3 regions of the Virgibacillus xinjiangensis genome follow, and region 2 is predicted to be linked to each of the others. Evidence: riboswitches for the same ligand, from Rfam matches in the RefSeq annotation. Region 2 holds a riboswitch; each other region holds the start of a gene.
The links. A riboswitch is a leader RNA that binds a small molecule or an ion and turns the genes downstream of it on or off. The one in region 2 is predicted to bind S-adenosylmethionine.

Region 1 (6,113 bases), on a different contig from region 2:
TATTTTTGCATGCATGATGGCTTTAGTATTACTGATGGCCGCGGGCTGCAGTTCTGCATCCCAATCGGAAGCGGAAACAGAGGATAATGAATCACAACGGCCGATCATTGTTCAAGGACCAATGCCGATCGAGGCGGAGGAATTTGCAGGACGCCTGGAAAACGTAGAAGAAGAAACCTCTGGCAACTTTGTGTTTTATAAGGGTACGGTGGATGATTATCCTGTGATTGTCACCCAAACCGGCAAGGGAATGGAAAATTCAGCTGCAGCTACAGCAATCGCGATAGAGAAATTTAATCCAATCGCCATTATCAATCAGGGAACCTCTGGCGGACATGATCCTGAATTGAATGTATATGATATTGTGCTTGGAAAAAGAACGGTCAATATTGGAGCATTGAAAACAGGTGACCGGGACGAAGGCGAAGGAATCGAGGTAACCGAATGGATTCCGATGGATTTGATGGCCTCTGAAGGTAGCGCTGGGGAAGACCCTGACGCAGAAAAGGCCCGTTACTATGAAGGAGACGAGGATCTCCTGGCAGCTGCCCATGCAGTGAAAGATACCCATACAAAAGGGAAGGTCGTGGAAGGCACGATAGGCTCTGCGGACTTTTGGAACAATGAGGTCGATCGCATTGAATGGATTCATGAGAACTTCGGCACATCGGTAGAGGAGATGGAAACTGCCTCGGCGGCGCAGATTTCCAAGGCATATGATACAGCTTTCCTCGGTATCAGGATTCTCTCCAATAATAAAACCAACGGCGGGGAATATGATCCAAACACCGCTACAGCAAATCAGGACTATGTGTATGAGGTAGTGAGCGAATACATTTCCACCATTACAAGTGAAAAATAAATTGTACAAACGAACACTTCCGTGCGTATGGAGGTGTTCTTTTTCGTTGTATCGCTAGCCTTCCATTCATAATTATTCCTCCGGTAATCCATACTAAGGAAAAGTCCAGAAGGAGGAAATCAAATGGGTGAACAGTCAAGATTCAAAGCAGGAGATAAAGCACCGAATAATGGCATATATATAGAAAAAGGTGAAACGGGAAGCAACGTGGAAGACCCGCGCCAGTTGGAGATGGAAGCAGGCCAGGAGTTTCCTCAGAATACCAACCAGGACCGGGTGTGGATCAAGAAACGCGACCTTCATAAACCAGGTGTCCAGGGAAGAAGCAACAACTAGTGTCAGGCTGCTCTGTAAATGGAGCGGCTTTTTTATGGAGCAAGGTCTCCAATAAATAAATCACTTCCATTTTTAATCGATCGATCATGCAAACCAGGTACATAAAGAAGAAAACCCTACAGGAGGAGAGATGCTGAATGAATCCGTTATTTGTCAGTCAGGAGGAAGTTTTCAGCTTTTATAAGAATGGCGATAGGGTAGAGCAGAAGACAGAGGTGCGATTCGACCCGCTCACCGGGGAATCTTCCAGGTTGGTCGTTGATCCCGGGATGCAACCGGCTAAAACGGACTATTTCGAGGAAGGGGTAGAGACCGGCGGTGACCAATGCCCGTTCTGCCCCGAGAATCTGGAGGCATTCACGCCGGTATTCCCGAAAGAGATATCCCCGGAAGGAAGGATTCGGAAGGGAGAATCGGTCGTATTTCCAAATCTCTTTCCTTACAGCAAGCATAATGGGGTAGTCGTACTCTCCGAAGAACATTATGTCACCCTGAAGAACTTTACAATCCCAATGATGCGGGATGCATTCCAGGCAGCACAACAATATATTCAGCAGGTACTCCGGTCGGAAGAGGAAGTAATGTATGCTTCGATCAATTGGAATTACCTGCCGGAAGCGGGAGGGAGCATTCTGCATCCGCATCTCCATGTGGTCGTGTCGGAAGCAGCAACCAATTACCAGAGTCTATTTGACCGCAAGTCCAGGGCTTTTCAGGAAAACCATGGCATCGAGTATCTTGCCTGGCTGTATGATCAAGAAAAGGATGGAGAGCGTTGGATCGGGGAAAAAGGAAATACAGCATGGATGCATTCATTTGCTCCAAAAAGCCATTATGATTTTCAAGCGATTTTTAAAGGGCTGACAGACATTACTGAATTTAAGCAGCAGGATTGGGAGGACTTTGCTAGCGGCCTGCAGGCAGTATTTCTCACCTTGCAAGAAGAGGGACTGGCCAGTTTCAATATGTCGCTGACCTTTTCCAATGAAGGATCTCCGGCCCATGCCCGGGTCATCCCCAGACTTTCCTACAGCGGAGTTGGCACCAGTGATATGAACTTTTTCCACACCCTTCATCAGGAACCAATCGTTTATAAAAATCCGGAAAAGGCTGCTGCAAAGGTAAGGAAGAACTTCGAAGGAGACAATGCCCTTCCATGATCGGCAGGGAGTCCTAAATTATAGCTCTCCTGTATGACGTTTTATTCCTAGTACGCGCACGCCACTGCAAGAAAGATGCGATTTTGCGGAATTACACCATTAACTGTAAAATTCTAAAATTGTGTTGACATTGTTGTCGAACCCATATAGTATTAAGTCTATGAAAATTGTATACAGCTTATCAAGAGTGACTGAGGGAACAGGCCTGAAGACGTCACAGCAACCTTCCATGACGGAGTGGTGCTACCTCCTGCGGAATGAGTATCCATTCTGGAAGATAAGGTATTGAATCAGTAATCAACCTCTCTTTCACATATGGAAAGAGGTTTTTTTGTTTTAGGCGATATGGGGGAACAGCATGATTGAGCTGCGTAATCTGGAGAAAGTATTTAAAGTGAAGAACAAGCAGGTCACGGGTGTGGATCAGGTAGACCTGCGTATCGACCGTGGAGAGATTTATGGGATTGTCGGGTACAGCGGAGCAGGTAAAAGCACACTCCTCCGCTGCATCAATATTCTGGAGCGGCCGACAGCAGGGGAAGTGCTGATTGATGGTACCGATCTGCTAAAACTGCCGGCCAAAGAACTAAGACAGGCGCGCCAGTCGATCGGCATGATTTTTCAAGGATTCCATCTTGTCTCTTCCAAAACGGTGGCGGAGAATGTAGCGTTCGCCCTGAAGGCTGCAGGCCTTGGCAGGACAGAACAACAGAAGCGGGTGGCGGAGCTGTTGGAACTTGTTGGTCTAGCCGATAAGGCCGACACTTATCCAGCCCAACTCAGCGGGGGACAGAAACAGCGGGTGAGCATTGCCAGGGCGCTGGCCAACAACCCGAAAGTGCTGTTGTGTGACGAAGCGACTTCCGCCTTGGATCCAAGCACCACCAAATCGATTCTCCGGCTGCTGAAAAAGATCAATGAGGAGCTTGGAATCACGATTGTCATCATCACCCATGAAATGGAAGTCGTCAAAGAAATCTGCCACCGTTGTGCCGTGATGCAGGCTGGCAAAGTGGTGGAAGAAGGAAAGGTTTTCGATATCTTCGCGAACCCCAAAGAAGAATTGACCAAGGATTTCATTCAGACCGTCCTGCAATTTACATTGCCGGAAAAGCTTTTGAGAGAGTGCAAGGGCACCTTGGTAAAATTGCAATTCCGCGGGGATCTGGCCAAGGAAGCGGTGGTTTCCGATATGCTGCAGGCCTATCCGGTGAGCGGCAACATCCTTCATGGGAAAGTGGAGTACATACGGGACATGCCTCTCGGCGTGTTCATGATGGAACTAACTGGTGCAAAAGATCAGATTGACGGAGCGATTGCTTACTTGGAAGAACGAATTGAACAAGTGGAGGTGGTGCAGCATGGATCGGTTGATTGAACTGCTTCCGGAGCTGAATCAAGCATTCTTTGAAACTTTGTATATGGTAGGCATCTCCCTTGGAATCGCCATTCTCGTCGGACTGCCGCTAGGAATCCTTTTATTTGTCACGGATCGCGGAGTATTCCTGGAGAACCGCTTCGTAAAGGTGACAGCAGGGATCATTACCAACCTGGTACGCTCGATCCCGTTTATCATACTGTTGGTTTTTCTGTTGCCTGTTACAGATGCACTGCTTGGCACCACGATCGGGCCGACGGCAGCAGCAGTGCCTCTATCGGTGGCAGCCATTCCATTTTTCGCTCGGATTGTAGAAACGTCAGCAAGAGAGATTGACCAAGGTGTGATAGAAGCAGCTGTATCTGTCGGTGCATCCCCATGGATGATCATTAAGGATGTCATCCTACCAGAGGCAAAACCAGGAATCATCAGCGGATTGACCATCACGACCATCAGCCTGATCGGTTTTTCTGCAATGGCAGGGACAGTCGGCGGTGGCGGTATAGGTGATTTGGCCATCCGTTATGGGTATTACCGCTATGACGATTTGATCATGTATACGACAGTCATTGTCCTGATCGTGCTTGTCCAAGTTATCCAATATGCCGGCGACTTCATTGCCAAGGCAGTTAACAAACGCTAAAAAATACACCCACTGAGGAGGAAATTAAATGAAAAGACAACTGGGAATTATTCTTACATTACTCGCATTATTAGTATTGGCTGCATGCGGCGGAGGAGAAGAAAGTGCTTCAGGTGCCGATGAAGGTGGAAAGGACACCATACGCTTCGGTGCCACATCCGGACCGTACAGTGATATGGTCAATAAAGCGCTGAAACCATTGCTGGAAGAAAAAGGGTACACTGTCGAGAATACAGAATTCAGTGACTATATCCAGCCGAACAATGCCTTGCATAACGGAGATATTGATGCCAACCTGTTCCAGCACAAGCTATATTATGAATCGTTTGCAGAAGAAAACGGCATGGACTTGTCTGAAGTGAAAATCGTGCCGACTGCACCGATGGGACTGTATTCCAACACTTATGATTCCATCGAGGATATTGAGGATGGAAGCAACATCACGATTGCCAATGACCCTACGAATTTGGCACGTACACTGATCATGCTGGAAGATGAAGGGCTGATCACTCTCGATGAGGAGGTCGACCAGTTGCGGGCAAGTCTTGACGATATCGCCGAGAACCCGAAGGATCTGCAGTTCAAAGAAATTGAAGCAGGCCAATTACCACGTACAGCTGATAGTGAAGACTTGGCAACCGTGCCAGGCAACTTCGCCCTTGCTGCTGGTATGGATCTGCTTGACGCCCTCGCGCTGGAAGATATGCCTGATGACTACCGCAATCGTGTGGTAGTGAATACAGAGGATCTTGACAGTGAATGGATTCAGGATATCAAGGAAGTCATCGAATCACCAGAATTTGAAGAAATCATTGATGAGGAATTCAAAGGATTTGGCAAACCACAATGGATGACGGAATAAAGAAATGAAAGAGGCTGTGTTTCCCTTGGAGGGGGAGCACAGCCTTTCTATTGGATATATGGATGGGATTACTAGAACAGACCGAGTTTGCCAATCCGTTCTGCCGCTTCAGCAAGCCTTTCTTCGCTGTCGAGGAGGCCGACTCGAACATAACCTTCTCCCTGTTCCCCGAAACCATTACCTGGAGCGACCGCCACATGGGCTTTTTCCAACAGGAGGTCGGCGAATTGCTGGGAGGTATAACCTTCCGGAATGGGCAGCCAAGAGAAGAATGTACCTTTTGGTGCTTCCACCTTCCAGCCGATGGAATGAAGTTTGTCCACAAAAACATCTCTTCTTTTTTCATAGGTTTCCACCAGTTGATCGACTGCTGTCTGGTCAGCCGTCAGTGCTTTCTCTGCAGCCTGTTGGATGGAACTGAACAGACTTACATATAAATGGTCCTGTATGAGATTGATGCTCTCGATGACCGATGGATTTCCGACAGCGAAAGCGACACGCCACCCGGCCATATTATACGTTTTCGACAAGGTGTACATCTCGACACCGACATCCTTGGCACCGTCAAATTGAAGGAAGCTGAGGGGTTTTTTGCCGTCAAACCCGATGGCACCATAGGCAAAGTCATGGACCACACAGATGTTATGCTTGTTGGCAACCTCTATGGTTTCCTGGAAAAACTCTTCTGTAGCTGTACCAGAAGTCGGGTTGTTCGGGTAATTTAAAAACATCAGTTTGGCTTTCTCGAGATCCTCGTTACTCAATGCCTCGTAATCGGGTAAAAAGCCGTTCTCTGCCGTCAATGGCATGAACGCAGATTCAGCGCCTGCCAGGGCAATTCCTGACATATAATCCGGATAACCGGGGTCAGG
Region 2 (6,113 bases):
TAAGGAGATTTCCAAGGCAGCAGGTCTAAGGGACCGAGGCAGCAAATCGGCTGATTTCCATGTGTTAAGGGAAACAAACATGCCTGCATTACTTACAGAAAACGGGTTTATCGATCATCCGGGAGACGCCGCCAAAATGAGGACCAATGAGTGGTATAGACAGGTGGCTGAAGGGCATGTTCTAGGGTTAGAGAAGGCCTTCTCCTTAAACAAAAAAGGCTCAACCAGCAAGGATAAGTACTTGATTATCGCTGGATCATTCCATAACAAAGAGTATGCTCAGCTGCTGTCTGCAACACTTCATAAAGCAAGCATCAATGTATCCGTCAGCAAAGTGCATATCCAGGGGAGGAACTGGTATCGTGTCCAGACACCAGCATTTCCCAAAAGACTTGCTGCTGAAATGCATCTCCAAGGAATTAAAGAATGTGGTATTAAAGATGCTTATATTATCCAGGTTTAAGCAGCAGATCCATCAGTTCTCCAGCTGATATAAGAATCCTCATGCCAATCCTCAGCTACATCAACCACATGATAAACCATGGGGTGATGACTGAGACGGCAACAGCACTGACCACCATTGCAATAGTGCTCACTGAACCTTCCATTTTGCTTCGTTCCATTACAATGGCTGTACCAATTGCGTGACTAGCACTTCCGACACCGACTCCTTTCCCCGCTTCATCCGTAATACCAGAATATTTCAGGACCAACCGATGAAGCATAGCGCCGCCGATCCCGGCAATCATGACAAACACCGCGGCCAATGACCTGATCCCACCGGCAGAAGCAGCAACTTCCATAGCTACAGGGGTGGTGGAGTTTTTAGGAATGAGGGAGTAGATAATAGTTTCGTCCACGCCAGCCCACTTTGCCAGCAAGAGCCCGGTTGCAACACCTGCAACCGCTCCGGTCAATGTCCCAGTCAGGATCGGTACTGTAAGCCGCTTCAGTGTTTCACGCTGTTCATACAGAGGGTATGCCAACGCCACCACCGCTGGTCCAAGCAGCCAGTTAATCCAGCCCCCGCCAATCATATAGGTCTCATAAGGAATTTGGAATACTAATAAAAAGACCACAATGAATACGGTAGAAGGGATCACCGGAGCCAGAAAAGTATAGGTCCATCTCCAATAGATCCGGAGGGAAAGATAATAGACGGTAACGGTTGCTAGGAAGGCGATGAGACCTATGAAGATATTACCCATGGCTGCCTTCCTCCTTCGTGTAGCTAACCTCACTGTTTTCTCGATACTTCCTGCGGGCCAGCCATTGACTGACATGGCCGGATACGACCATCACTACCAGGGTACTGCCCAGTGCAATGAGTACCAGCATAAAGCCAGCCCCCTCAAATAAACCAAAATAATTCATGATACCTACTGTAGCAGGGATGAAAAACAATGCAAGATGCCTGACCACGAACTGTGCTCCCTCATCTACCCAATGGGGTTTGACAATCCCGGCCATCAACAAAGAAAACAGCAGTACCAAGCCAATGACGCTCCCAGGTATAAACAAATCAAATGCTTGTTGAATACGGGTACCTATCCAGTACATTCCGAATAGCACCGAGACATGCAGCATAACTTTCACGAACTTTTGCAAGAGCGCTCACTCCAATTTCCATTTCATACAGTCTAGTATAGCAAAAATGATAGATACCAAGAAAAAACAAAACCGGACAGCAGTCAATTGCTGTCCGGTTTTTCCTGTTAGTTGGCCAATCTTTTTCACTCAGCTGAGTTGGAGGCATGCCCACCAACTGGCGGGAACTCGTATTAGTGTAAATCCTAGGTACCAGAAGACTGCAAAGGGCAACCAGGCTCCTATGCGGTCTATCTTCTAACCTATCTTCTTATTTCCAAACTTCTCCGGAGACTTCCAGGACATGGCGGATCTTGGCCCACTGGTCCTCTTCTGAAATATCATTCCCCTCTTCTGTGGAGGCGAAGCCGCATTGTGGACTTAGAGCAAGCTGTTCATATGGCAGGTACTCGGCAGCTCTGGAAATCCGCGACTTGACTTCTTCTTTCTCTTCCATCTCCCCGACCTTGGTAGTAATCAGGCCGAGAACCACGTGGAGGTCATCTCTTTTCACATGCTTCAGAGGCTCGAATCCACCAGAACGCTCATCATCAAATTCCAGGAAGAGCCCATCCACCTGAAGCTGGCTGAAAATGATTTCGGAAACAGCCGCATATGAACCTTCACTGAAATAATGGGAGCGGTAGTTTCCGCGGCAAATGTGCATGGTGATCAGCATATCATCCGGACGCCCCTCGAGTGATTCATTGATGGCGCGTGTGAAGAGATCCCGCAGCTTCTCTGGATCATACCCCTTGTCGCGAAGGGATTGAAGACCTTTCTCCGATAAGAAAGTAGCCCAAGAAGTGTCATCCAGTTGCAGGTAGCGGCACCCAGCCTCATAAAATGCTTGGATAGCTTTCCTGTATGCATTCGTCAAGTCTGGAAGAATGGCTTCTACTCCATAGGCATCCTCATCTATCTCTCCTCGAAGCAGGAGCATATTCGGGCTCGGAATGGTCATCTTTGGTACATGTTGATCTCCTACCTGGTTATGTAGAAATTTATAGTGGTCCAGGAATGGGTGGCTTTCATCAAAATCCACTCGGTCGATTACTTTGATGGAACGGGATTTGGTTTGGATTCCGTCAAAGGTGATTCCTTTCCCTGAATCATAGCCTTTCACACCCACAAGATTTTCCAGGAAATCAAAATGCCACCAAGAACGGCGGAACTCTCCATCGGTGATGGACTGCAATCCTGCTTCCTTTTGCTTTTCCACCAGCTTGATGATTTCTTCGTCTTCCACTTTCCGCAGCTGTTCTGCAGTGATTTCTCCATTTGCTCTTTGCAATCTTGCCTGTTTCAACCTCTGCGGACGCAACAAGCTTCCCACATGGTCCCCTTTGAATGGTGCTTTTTTCTCTAATTTTACTGCCATTATGTATTCCTCTCCTTCTGAGTTGTATGTAATGAAACAGGGCCTCTCCATAAGAAGAGACCCTGTAGAAACAGTTTATCCCTCTTATCTTTCAAGCTTATACAGCTTGCTGGACGTAGCACCTTGTCGAAAGACAGGTTGCTGAGGCTTCATCGGTCCAGTCCCTCGGCCTCTCCGGATAAGAAACAATTCACTCAATTATCTGTAATTTCATATCTACTATAATAGCATTTTTCCCTTGAAAAGCAAAGTGGAGCACTAATTCCATTGGTATGGAGTCTGCTGATAGACATAGTAATTCAACCAATTGGAAAACAGCAGATGTGTATGGGATCTCCAAGTATTCAACGGATCTTGGTTCACATCATTATTTGGAAAGTAATTTTCTGGGACATCAATATCCAGTCCTTTATCAAGATCACGGGCGTATTCTTCCGCCAGCGTGTCTGCATCATATTCCAAGTGCCCAGTCACCATAATATGCTTTTCATCTTTGGATAAGATGATGAATGCACCCGCCTCTTCCGATGAAGATAGAAGCAGTAGACGAGGATCTTCCTCAATCTCTTCCATAGAAACCGCAGTATAACGAGAGTGTGGAGCATTGAATACATCTTCAAACCCTCGAACCAAATTGATGGTCTGGTCAGCAACCTGATGCTGATAAATCCCCGAGAGCTTCTTCGGCAACGGGAATTTGCCGATACCATAGTGATAATACAAGCAGGCCTGTGCCCCCCAACAGATATTCAAGACAGAGGTTACATTGTTCTTGCTCCACTCCATGATTTCCGTCAATTCTTCCCAATAGTCCACCTCTTCAAATGCAAGGTGTTCGATTGGAGCACCAGTGATGATCATTCCATCAAAGCGGCGGTCTTTAACTTCACTGAATGTTTCATAGAACGTATCCAAATGGGATTTGCTGGTAGTTTTCGCTTCATGTGTCTTCATCCGCAGAAAAGATATATTTACTTGCAACGGCGTATTTCCCAATAGGCGAAGCAGCTGCAGTTCCGTACGTTCCTTTTCCGGCATGAGATTGACGATCAGTATATTCAGTGGACGGATATCTTGAGACCTTGCACGATCTTCATCCATGACAAATATCTTTTCATGTCTCAGCTCTTCCGTAGCAGGCAGTTCTTTCGGTATATTTATTGGCAACAGCATCTCCCCCTGTGATTGCTCAGATAATGCTTACTATTATAAAGATAATGCAAAATTCCCGCAACACCTTTCAGCTAAGATTGGAGCGGACTTGGTTTAACAGCCCCCCTTAACTGGCAATCCACTTCGCAGCAGCTAGTAAATCAGGAAAAACAAAATCTGCAACAACTCCTCCAGAATCTCCATTACCAACCAGGATCGTTCTTACTCCTGCATCCCTTCCTGCAAGAATATCTGGTTCACGGTCACCTACCATATAACTTTCTTTCAGGTTTACCTGGTGCTTCTCCGCTAAATCCAGTATCATCTGAGGCTTCGGCTTACGGCACGCACAATTGGCATAGGGCTTATGAGGACAGTAAGCAATATCATCAATTAATGCGTTTTCTTTCCGCAGAACTTCCTGCATTTTCATATGTACCTCTCTCAATGCTTCTTCTGCCATGAAGCCGAGACCGACCCCTCCCTGATTCGTCACCACAAATACCTTGTAGCCGGCAGCATTCAGAAGTTGGACTGCCTCACCTGTTCCAGGCAGCAGGTGAAAATCTTCCGGGGTGTTCACAAATGTCACCCGGTCTGTCAGTACTTCATTAATGACGCCATCCCGGTCCAGAAATATTGCTTTATCCATATTTCATCCTCCTTTCACTCTAAAAAAGCATACCCAACTATTATGTGGGTATGCTTCCTCATCTCCTACAACTCCAATTCTTGTGGAGGCTGTCCTGTTTTATTCATTAGACGAACAGCAACTGGCTCAATTTCAAGAACGATGAAGTTCGGGTCATGCGGTCCTTCCAGATACATCTCCATATCGTGTGTCCACAATCGACTCCGCATTTCCTCGGAATCATTGAGGCTCACTTTGCCTTGATACTCTACATAGTCATCTCCGAATCCTTCCCCTTCATACCCAATCAGAATATGCGTGTAAGGATTGGCTTCCAATTCATCGATTTTGTCCGTATCCTTGCTTGTCGGTGTATAGAGTTTCATGCCCTCATGATAAAAAGTCATATAACGGGAATGTGGTTTATCCTCTTTGATGGTAGCCATGGTCCCTACCGAACTCTCCTGAAGAATCTTTTCCACAGTTGATTGAATATCTTTCTGATCCATGCGGAACACTCCTTTTAATATCCCTTTTGTAGTAGTCTTCCTTACTCCAGAGAAAAATAAACGCAACTTTGAATTGGCCTTTTTGAAATCAAAGCCTACAGATGATTTCGGCACCAATCTTGCGTGGGTGAGAAAAAACATGCTGAATCCTGTACTGGCCGTGCCTAAGGCTTTGCTTGCTTTCACTTTCCTGTTCCTATAAAAAAAGAGCAATCGCACCAGGATGCAATTGCTTTTATACTTTTTCTGCCAACAGTTTTTCAAACCTGGCAATCAATGCAAATATATAGGCGGTGTTCTTAGAGACATAGGACGCCTCTTTCCTCACCCCGGGTTCCCCGCTTTGCCAGCGGTGATAGAAGGCAAAAACACGTTCAAATTCCTTGTAATTGATCTTTCTTTCCTTAGATATACTCACACTTGGCTTCCGGAAGGTCGCCGGCTTTACCAGCAGACAATCCTCTGTCGGACGCACGGCAAACCAGAGGGGCGACTGATGGTTTTTTGGAACCGTGTGGATCTCAAATTCGAAATCCCGCTCATTGATCTTCTCCCATATATCAACTGCCTGCATAACAACAACCTCCACTGATAGATTGTCTCCATGATAATACACCCTGTAGGAATCTTTCAATATATTGTTTCGAGGGAAGGGAAGAAATATCCTTTCAATTCTAGCAGATTTATAATAAAGATGAATAATTTGGAAGGAAAAAGGTTCTTTGCAGCTTCCCGTTCCACGTGAAACGTCACCCCAACTCTTTCTTCATCTGATTGACAACATGTTCATAGACCTGGCAGTCCCCCTTAGAGAACAAGACCATCCTCACTTCTCCAAATGAACATTGTCCCA
Region 3 (6,113 bases), on a different contig from region 2:
TACTGGATCTGCCAAGCCCATCATTCACACGAAAACAATGAATCTACACCAAGCGTAGACTCCAGTGGGAACAGCACGAGTCTGAAGGCCCCGGAAGAAGTGCCATTCTTTTGAGGAGACTGAAACCATGCCCACGGAAAGCGAAGTATTTTGTCGCAGCGGTGGCAGTCCTTCTCATTTCTATAGTAGGTTAGCCAGAGAGGATTTGAAATCGCCCTGCCGTTGCTTCTCCTAAAACAGAAAACTACACCAAGCGTAGACAAAATGCGTAGACTCCAGTGGGAACAGCACGAGTCTGAAGGCCCCGGAAGAAGTGCCATTCTTCTGAGGAGACTGAAGCCGTGCCCACGGAAAGCGAAGTATTTTGTCGTAGCGGTGGCAATCCTTCTCATTTTTTTGATTAGCAAAAGGTGCAGAGATATAGCCTGAAGTTATAACGAGACATAGTCTATAAGTGTTACACTATATCGTTTTAACAATGATATACTTACCATACATTCAAAAGAAAAGAGAAAGTTTATATAATTACACCTATTCCAGTTATTAAGCAAAGTATCTTCCCTGTAGGGGGAGTGCCTATAGCTTTTCCGGAAAATTTTCAAGCCAAACCCCAGTAAAATAACCGGAACACATATATATTCCGCAGAACAAACTCAGGAGGGATTCAAATGACAAAATCAGTACATACCCAAGTCAGAGCTCCATTCCGCGCAGATCATGTAGGAAGCTTCCTGCGTCCGGAGCGATTGAAACAAGCCCGTAGCCAAAAAGAAAATGGAGAGATTACAGCAGAGCAGCTTCGTCAAATAGAAGATGAGGAAATTGTGAAGCTGGTAGAAAAGCAGAAAGAAGCAGGCCTGCAAGCAGTGACCGACGGGGAATTGAGGCGCAGCTGGTGGCACTTTGATTTTCTGGAAGGCTTCGATGGCGTGGAAGGTTACACGCCGGAGAAGGGATTGCAATTCACCGGTGTAGAGACAAGAAAGCGCGGTCTGAAAGTGACAGACAAGGTCCGGTTCAACGGCCATTATATGATCGAACACTTCAAGTTCCTGAAAAGCCTAGCTGGCGATGCAGTGGCTAAATTCGCCATTCCAAGTCCAAACATGCTGTATTTCAGGGGGGAATTTGAGGAAGGGACATACCAGAATGACGAAGAGCTGGTCGACGATCTGGCTGCCGCATATCAAGGCGTGATCCAGGCACTTTATGATGAGGGTTGCCGGTATCTGCAAATCGACGATACTTCCTGGGCCATCTTCTTTTCGGAAGAACGCCGTAAATCGATGATAGAGAATGGGAAGGATCCGGAAAAAATTGCTGCCTTATGCGCTCGGGCTGTCAATGAATCCATTGCCAACAGGCCGGATGATTTGCTGGTGACTATGCATATCTGCCGGGGTAATTACAAATCAACCTATATGACCAGCGGCAGCTATGAAGCATTATCAGACATCATCTTCGGTGGCTTGGATGTTGATGGACTGTTCCTGGAATTTGATGACGAACGCTCTGGAAGCTTTGAGCCGCTGCGCAAGATCAACCGCAATGATCTATACGTGGTATTGGGATTGATTACCTCGAAGTTCGGTGAATTAGAGGATCCAGAGGAAGTCAAAGCTCGGATAGACGAAGCAAGCAAGTATGTTCCTTTGGAGCAGCTTTGCCTGAGTCCACAATGCGGATTCGCTTCCACCGAGGACGGAAATAAACTGACCGAAGAACAGCAATGGCAGAAAGTACGCCATGTAGTGGACATTGCAGAAGATGTTTGGAAGTAATCTTGGAAGAGACCACAAGTGAACATCTCTTATAAAGAGTGGTGGAGGGACTGGCCCGATGAAACCCGGCAACCTTTCAATAATGTTGAAAAGGTGCTACATCCTGCAGAGCTTCCGGCTTTGCGAGATAAGAGAGGCAGAGTCTTTACGTAAAAGCCCCTCTCTCTAAGCAGAGGGGCTTTCGTATATCATCAGAATTTCATCTTTAACGACAGACAGTATAAGTTCAACTAAAACGATGCCGGCGCCTTTACAAGGGCTTGGCTATCACCAGTAACGAAAGGAATGTGTTGAAAATGGCAAAAGTGAAAGAAGGTTGGCAAAGGTATCACACGATTTGGGGGTTGCTGTTGTTGGGGTGGGTCATTTCCTATATCGACCGGACGGCAGCTGGCCCCATCATCACCTATATGATTGAAAATGAAGTATCATTTTTCGCTAATGTAGATAATCCACATGGGATTGGCGGATTGATCGGAAGCTTGTTTTTCGCAGGATTCATGCTGATGCAGTTCCCTGGCGGGTATTTTGGCGACAAATTCGGTTATCGCGCCGTCATTGTCTGCAGTATTTTTTGGGCCGGTGTTGCCACATTGCTCACTGGTTTGGTTGGCGGTTTGATTGCATTCATCGTGTTCCGTGTCCTGTTAGGGCTTGGAGAAGGTGTGTTTTACTCGAATGACCGCTCCTATATCGCCTATCACACACCGGCTAATAAAGTCGGAACCGGGATGGGGGTCGTACTGACCGGTGTGTCCATCGGCCTGACTGCAGGGCTGTTGGGAATTCCATACTTGTTGACAGTTGCGGAGCCATTCATGGGCATCGATGCATGGCGTTTTCCTTTCTATGTAACCGGAGCGCTGACCTTGGTCGTCGGATTGGTTTTATATTTCTTTTTGAAACCGAAGGCCAGTACTGTTCAGCCAACCGAAAAGTCCTCACCGGGCATCAAAGCGAACTTTGGAAAGACATTCGGTTATATGACGGGGTATTCGGCGGTGTTCCTGCTCCTCGTGATGGGGATCTACTTCGCTTCTGTCCAACTGAACCTGACAGAAGTATCCATCGCATTCATCCTGGTGGCACTATGTCCATTGCTGATTTTGTACTTGTACATGACCAAGAAATCCGAAATCAAGCCATTGTTGGCCAATAAGAATCTCTTTTTCCTGTACTTATTCTTCATTCCGGTGATGTGGCATCTATGGTTCTATGGTTTCTGGTCCGTATCGATTGTGCAGGATTTTGGAGGAGGCGCCTTGATGGCAGCGGCATTGGTAGCTTCCTTCAACGGGATTGCCGGGATTATCGGATTCCCGCTGGGGGGCAAAATTTCCGACTTAGTGGCGGATCGCCCGAATGGACGGCGTAATGTGCTTGTCGTTCTGACGGCTGTATTGACGGTGCTTATCTTTGTTTTTGCTGGCTATGTCATGATGGGCTATAGTCATCCAGTGGTCATGTCGGTCATTCTATTTGTATCCGGCCTATTCTTTTTCGCCTTGCAGCCTGTTGCCCATGCACTGGCATCCGACCTCACCCCGCCGGAGAACAAGGGGTCCATGTTCGGTATGCTTAACCTGATTGCAGAAATCGGTGCGGTGCTGGCGCCGGTGGTCTCCGGTGCGATTCGCGACCAATCCGGCAACTGGGGCTCTGCACTCTTGCTGGATGGCGCTTTGATGGCTGCCGGCCTGGTTCTTGTAATTGCCATATCCGGAAAAGCTGTCGCGAGCTCGGCCGTTGGCAAGAGTGCTTAGGTCGCAGGAAATAGACGTAGCTACTTTCCATGAAAGACAGGAGGATGGGTCATAACGAGGTGGTATGAAGCGAAAGAACGTAACAATGCAGTGAACCAGCGGAGGAAATATGCGCAGATTCCAACGGGAGGAAAGGCCTAGGTGAGACCCCGAAGTGCGATAGCATTCGGAGGCTCACCAGCCGCCCGTGGAAAGCGAAGTAAGTATATTTCCGAAGCGGGTGTATACCACTCCCTTTTGATTTAAATACATATCGGGTTGACAAAGGATAATGGGCTCCGATATAATTACTTCGAATTCGAGATAATTATAAAGGAATGGTATTCATGACTGATCACGATCAGCGTAACAATGACGAGGAGTTGTCCCTGAAGTTATTTGTGGTGTTGTCCCGTGCCTTGCAATCCATCAAAAAGCGGGTGGAAGAAGATATCAAATGTCTGGGCCTCAATCCAACAGAGTTTGCGGTTCTTGAACTGATTTATAATAAAGGTGACCAACCCATACAGAAAATCGGTGATAAGGTCCTCATCGCAAGCAGCAGTATTACCTATGTGGTAGATAAGCTGGAAAAGAAAGGATTCTTGAAGAGAAGACCATGCCCCGAAGACCGACGGATCACCCATGCAACATTGACAGATGCCGGAAAGGATCTGATGGATGACGTCTTCCCGAAGCACAAAGCTGCCATGCAGGACATATGCAGTGGCCTTGATGCACAAGAGAAAGAAGTATTGATCGATCAACTGAAAAAATTGGGATACCATGCCCAGGGTATCTAAATTTTTTGGATAATATCTCGATTTCGTGATAAATTAATTCATATCACTCATTCGCTTCAAAAAATCAGAGTTGCTTTAGATCATAATCAATCCTAGGACAGAGGAGGGGAGATAGATGAACAAGAAGACGGCGGGAATCCACCATATTTCTGCCATTGTCGGTCATCCCCAAGAAAATGTAGACTTTTATGCCGGAGTATTAGGACTGCGTTTAGTCAAGAAGACCGTGAACTTTGATGATCCGGGCACCTATCACCTGTACTTCGGAAATGAAGGTGGAAAGCCGGGAACGATCATCACGTTCTTTCCATGGGCAGATGCGTATAAAGGGAGAGTCGGCGCAGGCCAGGTCGGTGTCACTTCCTATGTGGTTCCAGTGGGCGCGATGGGATTTTGGGAAGACAGACTGGAAAAGTTCCACATTCCTTTTACAAAGACGGAGCGCTTTGGAGAAGAAACCCTGCAATTTGCGGATCCTCATGGGCTACATCTGGAAATGGTGGAAAGGGAAGAGGGAAATGTAAATACCTGGAACTTCGGCAATGTAACGCCGGATGTGGCAATCAAAGGATTCGGGGGCGCAACCCTGTTATCCAAGCAGCCGGCAAAGACAGCACAACTCTTGGAAGAAGTGATGGGACTTGAGAAAGTCGGCACAGATGGGGAGTTTATCCGTTACCGTTCCTTTGGTGACATCGGCAATGTCATCGATATAAAGCTGACCAATAGTGCTGACGGACTGATGGGGGTAGGGACCGTCCATCATATTGCATGGCGGGCCGATGATGACAAAGACCAGCTCGATTGGCGGAATTACCTGAAAGGGTTCGGATACGGGGTAACACCGGTGAAGGACCGCCAATACTTTAACGCCGTTTACTTCCGCGAGCATGGAGAGATACTATTTGAAATAGCGACAGATCCGCCTGGTTTTGCGCATGATGAGTCACCTGACACGATGGGGAAAGAGTTGAAACTGCCGAAGCAGTATGAACCACATCGCACCACCATTGAACAGCATGTCATTCCAATTGATGTGAGAGAATTGGACTAAGCACTTTGCTATCCAATAAGGAGGGGAAACCATGCAGAAAACAGCTGGAATCCATCATATAACAGCGATGGTCAATGATCCGCAGCGGACGATTGATTTCTATGCCGGTGTATTGGGATTGAGGTTGGTGAAAAAGACGATCAATTTCGATCGCCCGGAAGTTTACCATCTTTATTTCGGCAATGAGTCAGGGGACCCGGGCAGTATCATCACCTTCTTTCCGTGGCCAAAGCAATTGAAAGGGCGGATCGGCATTGGGCAGGTTGGTGTCACCAGCTACATCATCCCAGCTGGTTCGGCCCCATTCTGGGAAAAGCGGCTAGAGAGCCATGGTGTAAAAACCACTGCGTCCAACCGGTTCGGGGAAGCATATATCCAGTTTGAAGACCCTGACGGCCTGCCCATTGAACTGGTGGAAAGAAAGGAAGGTCCCTCTAATCAATGGAGCGTGGGCAATATTGACCCGGAGGTTGCTGTCAAAGGGTTCGGCGGAGCTGTCCTGCATACAGTCCAGCCATTTAAAACTGCTGAAGTGCTTGAAGATGTATTAGGGCTCGAAAGCATGGGACAGGAGGATGGGTTTCTCCGTTTTAAAGCGGAAGGACAGCTTGGAAATTCCATCGACATCAAACTGACCCCATCTGTCCGCGGCTTGATGGGCGCAGGAACGGTTCATCACATCGCTTGGAGGGCGAAGGATCAGGAGGATCTGCACAGATGGAAATCGAGATTG

Region 1: linked by a shared signal. The riboswitch ahead of ACFOGI_RS16210 (methionine ABC transporter ATP-binding protein) and the one ahead of ACFOGI_RS12890 (5-methyltetrahydropteroyltriglutamate--homocysteine S-methyltransferase) in region 2 are both predicted to bind S-adenosylmethionine.
Region 3: linked by a shared signal. The riboswitch ahead of ACFOGI_RS11275 (MFS transporter) and the one ahead of ACFOGI_RS12890 (5-methyltetrahydropteroyltriglutamate--homocysteine S-methyltransferase) in region 2 are both predicted to bind S-adenosylmethionine.

What each region holds. Positions count from the first base shown of each region.
Region 1 is NZ_JBHRSA010000058.1:19,729-25,841, forward strand. Features, by position in the region: gene ACFOGI_RS16195 (5'-methylthioadenosine/S-adenosylhomocysteine nucleosidase) at 14-862, shown strand; gene ACFOGI_RS16200 (YjzC family protein) at 986-1,198, shown strand; gene ACFOGI_RS16205 (hypothetical protein) at 1,336-2,358, shown strand; SAM riboswitch class I at 2,534-2,642, shown strand; gene ACFOGI_RS16210 (methionine ABC transporter ATP-binding protein) at 2,717-3,736, shown strand; gene ACFOGI_RS16215 (methionine ABC transporter permease) at 3,720-4,379, shown strand; gene ACFOGI_RS16220 (MetQ/NlpA family ABC transporter substrate-binding protein) at 4,408-5,241, shown strand; gene ACFOGI_RS16225 (pyridoxal phosphate-dependent aminotransferase) at 5,313-6,113, opposite strand, start outside.
Region 2 is NZ_JBHRSA010000046.1:173,522-179,634, reverse strand. Features, by position in the region: gene ACFOGI_RS12905 (N-acetylmuramoyl-L-alanine amidase) at 1-463, shown strand, start outside; gene ACFOGI_RS12900 (LrgB family protein) at 519-1,208, opposite strand; gene ACFOGI_RS12895 (CidA/LrgA family protein) at 1,201-1,608, opposite strand; gene ACFOGI_RS12890 (5-methyltetrahydropteroyltriglutamate--homocysteine S-methyltransferase) at 1,859-2,968, opposite strand; SAM riboswitch class I at 3,050-3,153, opposite strand; gene metA (homoserine O-acetyltransferase MetA) at 3,227-4,135, opposite strand; gene ACFOGI_RS12880 (D-glycero-alpha-D-manno-heptose-1,7-bisphosphate 7-phosphatase) at 4,248-4,772, opposite strand; gene ACFOGI_RS12875 (pyridoxamine 5'-phosphate oxidase family protein) at 4,838-5,260, opposite strand; gene ACFOGI_RS12870 (hypothetical protein) at 5,496-5,834, opposite strand; gene ACFOGI_RS12865 (O-acetyl-ADP-ribose deacetylase) at 6,010-6,113, opposite strand, start outside.
Region 3 is NZ_JBHRSA010000043.1:44,998-51,110, forward strand. Features, by position in the region: gene ACFOGI_RS11270 (5-methyltetrahydropteroyltriglutamate--homocysteine S-methyltransferase) at 669-1,781, shown strand; SAM riboswitch class I at 1,808-1,915, shown strand; gene ACFOGI_RS11275 (MFS transporter) at 2,078-3,544, shown strand; gene ACFOGI_RS11280 (MarR family winged helix-turn-helix transcriptional regulator) at 3,871-4,326, shown strand; gene ACFOGI_RS11285 (ring-cleaving dioxygenase) at 4,442-5,380, shown strand; gene ACFOGI_RS11290 (ring-cleaving dioxygenase) at 5,412-6,113, shown strand, end outside.